DNA from 2 places in the Pseudonocardia ailaonensis genome. Region 1 is predicted to be linked to the other one. Evidence: riboswitches for the same ligand, from Rfam matches in the RefSeq annotation. Region 1 holds a riboswitch; the other holds the start of a gene.
The links. Region 1 has a riboswitch for S-adenosylmethionine ahead of ABD324_RS17490 (ABC transporter substrate-binding protein). Riboswitches for the same ligand answer to the same signal wherever they lie in the genome.
Positions count from the first base shown of each region.

Region 2: another riboswitch for S-adenosylmethionine. It lies ahead of ABD324_RS06930 (aminotransferase class V-fold PLP-dependent enzyme); the one in region 1 lies ahead of ABD324_RS17490 (ABC transporter substrate-binding protein).

Region 1 is NZ_BAAAQK010000009.1:342,251-346,729, reverse strand. It holds gene ABD324_RS17500 (TetR/AcrR family transcriptional regulator) at 1-44, opposite strand, end outside; gene ABD324_RS17495 (NADP-dependent oxidoreductase) at 35-1,003, shown strand; SAM riboswitch class I at 1,080-1,172, shown strand; gene ABD324_RS17490 (ABC transporter substrate-binding protein) at 1,438-3,045, shown strand; gene ABD324_RS17485 (LysR family transcriptional regulator) at 3,086-3,961, opposite strand; gene ABD324_RS17480 (TIGR03564 family F420-dependent LLM class oxidoreductase) at 4,030-4,479, shown strand, end outside.
Region 2 is NZ_BAAAQK010000004.1:100,026-104,504, forward strand. It holds gene ABD324_RS06925 (MFS transporter) at 1-832, shown strand, start outside; gene ABD324_RS06930 (aminotransferase class V-fold PLP-dependent enzyme) at 925-2,394, opposite strand; SAM riboswitch class IV at 2,441-2,554, opposite strand; gene ABD324_RS37145 (putative leader peptide) at 3,032-3,118, shown strand; gene ABD324_RS06935 (hypothetical protein) at 3,408-3,737, shown strand; gene ABD324_RS06940 (hypothetical protein) at 3,737-4,479, shown strand, end outside.

The DNA.
Region 1 (4,479 bases):
GTGAGGATCCGCTCGCGGTTGTCCCGGGCGTCCGATCGCCTCACTTCGCTGCACACGTCTCTCGCTCTTCACCCGCTACGGGCCACCTGAGGTCGTGCATGTCGCCGAGGTCGAGGAGCCGCACGCCGGGCCCGGCGAGATCCGCATCGCCACGCGCGCCTCCGGGCTGTCGCCGGGGGAGACGCTGATCCGCTCCGGCCGGCTCCGGGACCTCGTGCCCGTGTCGTTCCCCTACCTGACGGGATTCGACGCCGCCGGCGTCGTGGACGAGGTCGGTGACGGTGTGGAGGGGATCGTGCCGGGGGCCGAGGTGTTCGGCATGAGCACCATGACGCGGCGCGCCGCGAACGCCGATCACGTGGTGCTGGCCGTCTGGGCGCCGAAGCCGCCGTCGTGGAGCTGGGAGGAGGCGGGTGGAGCCGCGGGTGCCGTCGAGACGGCCACCCGGGTGCTCGACCGGCTCGCGGTGCCGACCGGAGGGACCGTGCTGGTCCAGGGCGCCGCGGGCGGGACCGGTTCGGTGGTCGTCCAGGTCGCGGTCGCGCGTGACCTCCAGGTCGTCGGGACCGCCGGGGAGCACAACCACCATTTCCTGCGCTCCCTCGGCGCGATCCCGACCACCTACGGCCCCGGCCTGGCCGATCGGGTCCGGGCGCTGGTTCCCGACGCGGTGGATGCGGTGGCGGACTGCGCCGGCGGGGCACTACCGGAGCTCGTCGTCATCGCGGGGGACCCGGCCCGCGTCGTCACGATCGCCGACTTCGACGCGGCCGCCCACGGCGTCCACATGTCCCACGGTGCGCCGGCGGACGAGACGGGCGCGGCACTCGGCGCGGGCGCCGATCCCTTCGCGGAGCACGGGCTCGCGGACGCCGTCGCCCTCGCGGCCGCAGGCAGGTTGCGAATTCCCATCGCGGGGACCTTCCCGCTCGCCGCGGCCGCGGCCGCGCACGCCCTCAGCGAGACCCGCCACGCCCGCGGGAAGATCGTCTACACGCACTAGCGGCGCGGGTCACATTCGTCGGCGAGACATTGACGCAGGACCGGACGAATCGCTTAGAGTTCCTGCGCCCGACCGGGCACCATCGAGAGCGGCCGAGAGACCTGGCTCGACGACGCCGCAGCAACCCCCCGACCTCGGGTGCGGGTGCTCACGCCGGGAACGATGGAGGAGCGATGCCGGGCGGTTTCCTGGGGGCGCGGCGGCGGCACGTCGACCTGCTGCGCACGGCGAGCGCGGCCTGTCGGGGCTGATCCTCGCCCTCACCACCCGTGGCCGTGACGGCCCCGGGCGTCCCCGCCCACCCGCGCCGCGACCGGCCGTGCCCCGAGCCCGGCCGCACCGTGTCGATCTGTGTCGGTCCAAGCCGGCCCGTCCTGATCCCCATGGGATCCGCACCGATCGAGCGCCCGCGGGTACCTCACCGAAGGAACCTCATGATCCCCGGATTCCGCCGTGCGCTGCTGCCGGCGTTGTTCACCACCGCCGCGCTCGCGCTCGCGGCCTGCGGCTCCTCGGCCGCACCCGCGGCCGACCCCGCCGGCACCCCGCAGGCCGGCGGCACCCTGCGGTTCGCCGTGTCGAGCGACCAGGGCTGCGTCGACCCGCAACAGGTCGGCAGCAACGACACCATCTACTCGCTGCGCCAGATCGTCGACTCCCTGACCGACCAGGACCCGAAGACCGGTGAGCTCAAGCCCTGGCTCGCCACCTCCTGGCAGAGCGCCCCGGAAGCGAAGAGCTACACCTTCACCCTCCGCCCCGGCGTGACGTTCTCCGACGGCACCCCGCTGGACGCGAACGCGGTGAAGGCCAACTTCGACCGGGTCCCGCAGATCGGAGCCCGCGGAACGCTGCCGAAGGGCTACCTCGCCGGCTACGCGGGAACCACGGTGCAGAGCCCGACGCAGTTCACGGTCTCGTTCCAGCAGCCCAACGTGCAGTTCCTGCAGGGCACCTCGACCCACAGCCTCGGCATCCTGTCGCTTGCGACCGTCGCGAAGTCGGACGACGACCGCTGCGCCTCGGTGATCGGCTCCGGGCCGTTCACGATCCAGAACTACGTCAAGAACGCGTCCCTGACCCTCGCCAAGCGCAAGGGCTACGACTGGGGATCCACGCTGTTCGCCCACCCCGGCGAGGCCTACCTCGACACCCTCGACTTCCGGGTGGTTCCCGAGTCGGGCGTGCGGGCAGGATCACTGCAGGCCGGCGAGGTCGACGCGATCGGCAACATCGGCCAGCAGGACGAGGCACCGCTGACCGGTGCGGGGGACCAGCTGCTCGCCCGGCCCAACCCGGGGATCGCCTTCGGTATCGCGTTCAACCAGAGCAAGCCGATCGTCTCCGATCCCGCTGTGCGGCAGGCGCTGTCGCTGTCGATCAACCGGCAGGAGATCGTCAAGGCCGTCTACACCTCGCAGACCAAGGTGGCGACGAGCATCCTGGCCTCGACCACACCCGCGTGGGCGGACCAGTCGTCCCTGGTCGCGTTCGACCTGGCCAAGGCGAAGTCCACACTGGACGCTGCAGGGTGGGCGCCCGGTCCGGACGGTATCCGGGCGAAGGACGTACAGCGCCTCACCGTCCCGCTGGGCTTCGCCAACAACGCGGGCAGCAACAAGCCGACGCTGGAGCTGATCCAGCAGCAGGCCAAGGCCGCCGGCATCGACGTCCAGGTCCAGGAGCTGCAGATCGCCCAGACGCCGCAGATCCAGGCCTCCGGTGACTTCAGCGCGCTGTGGGGCAACCTGACCCGCGCCGATCCCGACATCCTGCGCAGCTCGTACTCGGTCGCCGGCTCGAACTATTACCGGATCCCGCAGAGCCCGCTCGAGCCGCTCCTGGTGGCGCAGGCGGCCGAACCGGACACAGCGAAGCGGGCGCAGATCGTCGCGCAGGCCCAGCAGGTGTTGCTGCAGCAAGGTTTCTACGTGCCGGTCGTGGAGCTGACGACGGTGCTCGGCGTGGCCCCGAGCGTCCACGGCGTCACCTTCGACGCCTCCTCGCGCATCCAGCTCCACGACGCCTGGAAGTCGTCCTGATCGTCGGAACCGAAACAGCGGGTGACGCGTCCGCCACTGTTCACCCAGTCCCGCCGAACGCCTCGACCAGCAGGTCCGTACAGGAGCCTCCGGCGGGGAGCAGGAGTCGGACCGGGACGGTCAGGGGTGGGTCGGCGGGCCGGAGGGTGACCGAGCAGGTGGTGGCCTGCCAGGTGGTGCCGTGGATGGCGGTCCAGGCGGTGCCGCCGGCGCCGATCTCGAGGGCGGCATCGGCGACGGACGCGACGTCGCGCCCCCGGTGCGGGACCACGCCCGCGGCCGCCGTGTGGGCCAGGACGGCATCGTGCAGGACGGGGTCGCTGCGACGGGCGGGCAGGCGCAGACGCAGACCCTCGAGGGCTGCCGGCGGGATCGCGTCGAGCCGCGCAGCGGGATGGGCCGTGGGGACGACCAGTGAGATCGGGTCGTACCCCACGACGACCCCGTCGGGCCCGGCGCCGCGCACCAGGGCGGCGTCCAGGGCGCCGGAGGCGACCGCCGCGGCGTGTGCCCGCGCGTCCCCCTCGACCAGCACGAGCTCGCTCGGCGGCGCGATCGCCCGCAGCGCTGTCACGCCGTCCGCCAGCCGGCGCTCCAGCCCGGGGGTGCTCCCGATCCGCAGGGTGCGGCCGAGACCCCGCCCGAACGCCTCGGCCACGTCCCGGATCCGGTCGATCCCCGACAGCGCCGCCCGAACCTCGGCGAGCAGCCTGCGCCCCGCCGGGGTGAGTGCGACGCGGTGCGGCGACCGGTCAAGGAGCCGCAGCCCCAGCTCGCGTTCCAGCCGTCCGAGGTGCTGGCTCACCGCGGGCTGGACGAGCCCGAGCCTGGCGGCGGCCCGGCCGAAATGCAGCTCCTCGGCGACGGCCACGAACGAGCGCAGCTCCCGCAGCTCCACCCGACCTCCCACGATCATGCCTCGTGATCGCCCACAGCGTAGCCCGCTCTTGCCCGGGACCGGCGGCGCGCGATCGGCTGAGCGACATGAGGATCGGTGTGTCGGTACACGGCGGAGCCTCCCTGCCGAGGGTGCTGGAGGAGATCGAGGACGCGGCGGCGGCCGGGTTCGCGGGAGTGTGGCTGGGGGAGCTCACGCTCTGGGATCCGCTGACGGTGTTCGCGGCACTCGGTGAGCGCGCTCCGGGTGTCGAGCTCGGGACGGCGGTGATGGCGGTGCCCCCGCGCCATCCGCTGGCACTCGCCGCCCAGGTGCTCACCACCCAGGCCGCGACCGGCGGGCGGCTGTCTCTGGGGCTCGGGATGAGCCACCGGTTCGTCGTCGAGGAAGGGTACGGGCTGCCCTTCGACCGGCCGGTGCGGCGCGTCCGGGAGTTCCTCGACGTGCTCGACCCGGTCCTCGACGGCAGGGAGGCGCAGGTGCGGGGCGAGACGGTGGTCGGTGTCGGCGGGGTGGGTGCGCCCGGGGCGTCCCGG
Region 2 (4,479 bases), on a different contig from region 1:
CCCGGACCTGCGCGAGGACACCGTCGGGCCGCTCGACCGGACCGGGTTCGTGCTGAGCGCGGTGGGCGTGGCGGCGCTGATCGTGGCGCTGGAGGGACTCGGGAACGGGTTCGGGACCGTGACGGCGGTGGCGCTGGTCGTCGCCGTCGGCGGGCTCGGGCTGGCGGTGCGGCACCTGCTGCGCAGCCCGCGCCCGCTCGTCGACCTGCGGATCCTGAAGATCGTCACCTACCGGGTCACGGCGGCCAGCGGCTCGGTGTACCGGGCGGTGATCACCGGCATCCCGTTCCTGCTCCCGCTGCTCTTCCAGGTCGGTTTCGGCTGGTCGGCGGCGCAGGCGGGGCTCGTGGTGATCGCGGTGTTCGTCGGCAACGTCGGGATCAAGCCGGCGACGACGCCGCTCATGCGCCGCCTCGGGATCCGCACCGTGCTGCTCGGCTCCATCGGGATCGGCGCCGCCTGCCTGGTGGGCATGGCCTTCCTCGAGGCGGGCACGCCGCTGGTGGTCACGCTCGCGCTGCTGCTGCTCAGCGGCATCGTGCGGTCGACCGGCTTCACCGCCTACAACAGCGTGGCCTTCGCGGACGTGGAGCAGCCGCGTATGAACCACGCCAACACGCTGTTCTCCACGCTGCAGGAGCTCGGCGCGGGCCTGGGCGTGGCCGTCGGGGCGCTCCTGGTGCGGCTCGGGCAGGCGGTCGGTGTGGCCCCGGGGGTGTCAGGGCCCTACCGCACGGCCTTCGTGCTGCTCGCGGTGATCCTGCTGGTCCCGGCGGTCGCGGCCTTCCGTCTCCCGCGCAGCGCCGGGGACCACATCACCGGCCACGCCTGAGGGCCCGCGCTGCCGTCGTGAGCGTGTGGTTCGGCCTCCCGGCTCTGCCGAATGGCGGACTCCGTCCGCGGGGCCGACTCGCGGGTCCGGGGTCAGTGGCCGCAGGTCTCGGTGGCCGTGGTGGGGGCGGTGCCGAGGTGCAGCGGGTCGAGGTCGCGGGGGTCCGGGGTGGGGGCCCAGCGGCCCGTGACCTGGGCGTAGTCCCAGGCCGGGCCCGTCGTCGCGATCTCGCGGACGGCCGCGACCAGGCGGTCGACGTCCGCCTCGGAGGTGTTCAGGCCGAGGCTGACGCGCACGGCGTCCGTCTCGCCGGTGAGGCGGGCGAGGAGCGGGTGGGCGCAGAAGCGGCCGTCCCGCACGCCGATGCCGTGCTCGGCGGACAGCGCGGCGGCGACCAGGCCGGCCGGGACGTCCCGCACGGTGAAGCTCGCGACGCCGACGCGATCCGGCGCGTCCGCCCAGATCCGCAGCGGGCGGACCCCGGCGATGCCGCTGAGGCCGTCGACCAGCCGGGCGAGCAGCGCGCGCTCGTGGGCCGGGGCGATCTCGTCGATCACCGGGTCCAGGGCCTTGCACGCGGCGGCGAGCGCCGCGGCGCCGAGGACGTTCGGGGTGCCGGCCTCGTGCCGGTGCGGCGCGGGCGCCCAGCTGACCTCGGCGTGCCCGCCCTCGACACCGACGTGGGTCACCGCGCCGCCGCCGGCGAGGTACGGGGTGGCGACGTCGAGCCAGTCCCGGCGGCCGACCAGCACGCCGGTGCCGTAGGGCGCGTAGAGCTTGTGGCCGGAGAGCACCAGGTAGTCCACGCCCCAGGCGGCGACGTCGACCCGGCGGTGCGGGGCGAGCTGCGCGGCGTCGAGCACCACGCGGGTGCCGGCGGCGTGGGCGATCGCGCAGATCTCGGCGATCGGCGGGATCTCGCCGGTCACGTTCGAGGCGCCGGTGATCGCCAGCAGGGCCGTGGGCCGGGCGGCGAGCTCCTCGCGCAGCAGCTCGAGGGTCTCGGCGAGGGTGTCCGGGGCGCGCAGCACGCGGTGGTCGGTGCCCCGCCAGGCGAGCAGCGTGGCGTGGTGCTCGACGTCGAGGCACAGGGTGGCGCCGGGGACCGCGCCGGCCAGCAGGTTCAGGGCGTCCGTGGTGTTGCGGGTGAACACGACGACGTCGTCCTCGCGGGCCCGCACGAACCGGGCGACGACGTCGCGGGCGCCCTCGACCGCCGCGGTGCAGACCTGGGAGGCGTAGCCCGCCCCGCGGTGCACGCTGGAGTAGTAGGGGAGCAGCGCGGCGACGTGGTCCGCGACGGCCTTCAGCGCCGGGGCGCTGGCGGCGAGGTCGAGGTTCGCGTAGGGCACGGTCCGGCCGTCGACCAGCGGGACCGGCAGGCCGGTGCCGACGAGCTCCGGGAGGGCGGCCGACGTGGCGGTGGCCGGGGAGCCGGTGACCGAGCTGCCGGTGGCCGGGGTGCTGGACGGGCCGGTGGCCGACCCGCGCGGCGCCGGACCGCGGCCCGCCGGGGCGGGGAAGGTGGCGGGACAGGCGAGCGTGGTGGGCGCATCGGACATGACGGATCCTCCCGGATCACTACAGGACCCGGTGCTGACGCACAGGAGTCCGCGCTTGCCGATCGCGGTGCCGCGACGGCCTGGTCGTCACCCGGAGCACCCCGCCGCGGAGGAGGGTTGCCGGCCAGCGAGCCGGGGCTTGACGCTGGCGCTCTTGACCTGGCACCGACGGTAAGCGAATCCCGCGCGGCCGGTCAAGTGTGATCCCGACCCCAGGACAATGCCCGGACATTTGCCGGACGACCGTTCCAGAGTGGTGCGGAATGTCCGGGCCGGATGGTGGTGGGCGGCCATTGCGCCGCCATTACCGCGCCTTTCCCTGTCGGCCCGTCGCGACGATCACGGTCGGTGGAGGAGCGGTGGATTCCGGCTCGACGCGTGTGGGTGACGGCCGGGGCGTCGCGCCCGTCGGGCGCCGTGCCACGTGATCGGTTCCCGGATTTACTCCCACGATCGGGTGAATAAAGGGTGGGTGTGACAGGTCGGCGAGTGGGGGATCGGGGGCGCGAAATGGCGCCGAAATCGCGTGACCTGGGCCACGAAATGCCCCTCGAAACGGTTCCGGAACGGCGTGGGATCGCCCTTTGCCCGACCCCGGTGGCAATGACTGCTCCGTCCGGATGACAGGGTTTCGGCCATGCGCCTCACCGACACCTTCGCGAGTCGACGTCATGTCGACCTGCGCCGCGTGGCGAGTGCGCTGTGTAGCGCGACGGTGAGCTGAGACCCGGGCCCGTCCCCGGGCCCGTCTCCCCGATCCTCGCTCCGGCGCACCTCCGTCCCCGCGCCCTCCTCGCCCGGCCGCCGCTCGCGGTCGTCCGGGTCCGGACGCGGGTGCCGCACCCCTCGTGCCGCCGGGCCGCCCCGTACCCGGGAACGGCCCGTCGGGCGTGCGCCACGGCCCCGGCCCGCGCCCGGCCCGCCCCCGTTCGTCCACATCGGATGACGGGCCCGGACCGTGCGACCGCCGCGGCCGTTCGGCTCCCCACTGAAGAAGAAACCGGAGAAACACCGTGCCCCGACACCGTCACCGACCACCCCGGTCGGCCACCCTCACCCGGCTCGCCGGGATCGCGACCCTGACCGGCGCCGCGTTCGCCGTCCTCCCGGGAGCGGCGTACGCCGCCACCCCGGACCTGGTCCCGGACACCGCGCCGCTGCTCACCGCGCACAACGAGCCCGAGCCCGCGCCGGCGCCCACCGCGCCGTACGTGGAGGGATCGCAGACCGCGTTCGGCCAGGGCGACCTGCTGAACCAGGGCCGTGACGTCGCGCCGGCCGGCGTGCCCGTCACCGGGCTCGTGCAGTCCGTCGTCGGCGCGACGAAGATCCTGCCGACCTGATGCGCGCCCCGAAGAAGATCCTCCTCGGGCTGCTGGCCCTCGGCATCGTCGCCGGGGTGACCACGATCCCGGGCGGGGACGCGTACGCCGACGTCCAGACCGTCCGCTCCACCGTGAAGGGGGCCGACGGTAAGGACTACTGGGTCGAGAACAACATCGACGACGCGGCCAAGGGCTCCCACCAGGCGGGTACCCGTCCCGAGTACATGGTGGTCTGGGCGGGCGACGAGAACGCCGCCGACACCGTCGTGCCGGACGTGAAGAACCTGCCGGGGTCGCTGCAGAACCCGACCGACAAGGTGCGCAACGCCCTGCCGGGGCCGGACTTCATGGCCGTCGTCGACGTCACCAAGGGCTCGCCCAGCTACGGCAAGGTCGTCAACACCGCGACCGTCGGCCCGCTGGTGGAGAACGAGCCGCACCACATGCAGTACTCGTGGCGCAAGGGCGACAAGATCTACGCGGGCGGCCTCTACTCGGCGGCCACCTACGTGTTCGACGTGGCCGCGCTGCCGGAGCTCAAGCTCTCCGGCATCAGCCTCCCCAGCCAGACCCTCTGCGGGTCGGTGCCGGACGCGTACTGGGTGCTGAAGGACGGCACGGCGTACGGGACCTACATGGGCGGCCCGGTCGTCCCCGGTCCCTGCACCTACTCCAACGGCGAGGTCCGCACCGGCAACGGGTTCGCGGGCACGCCGGGCGAGGTCGTGCGGTTCGGGCCGGACGGCAGGAAGCTGGTCGA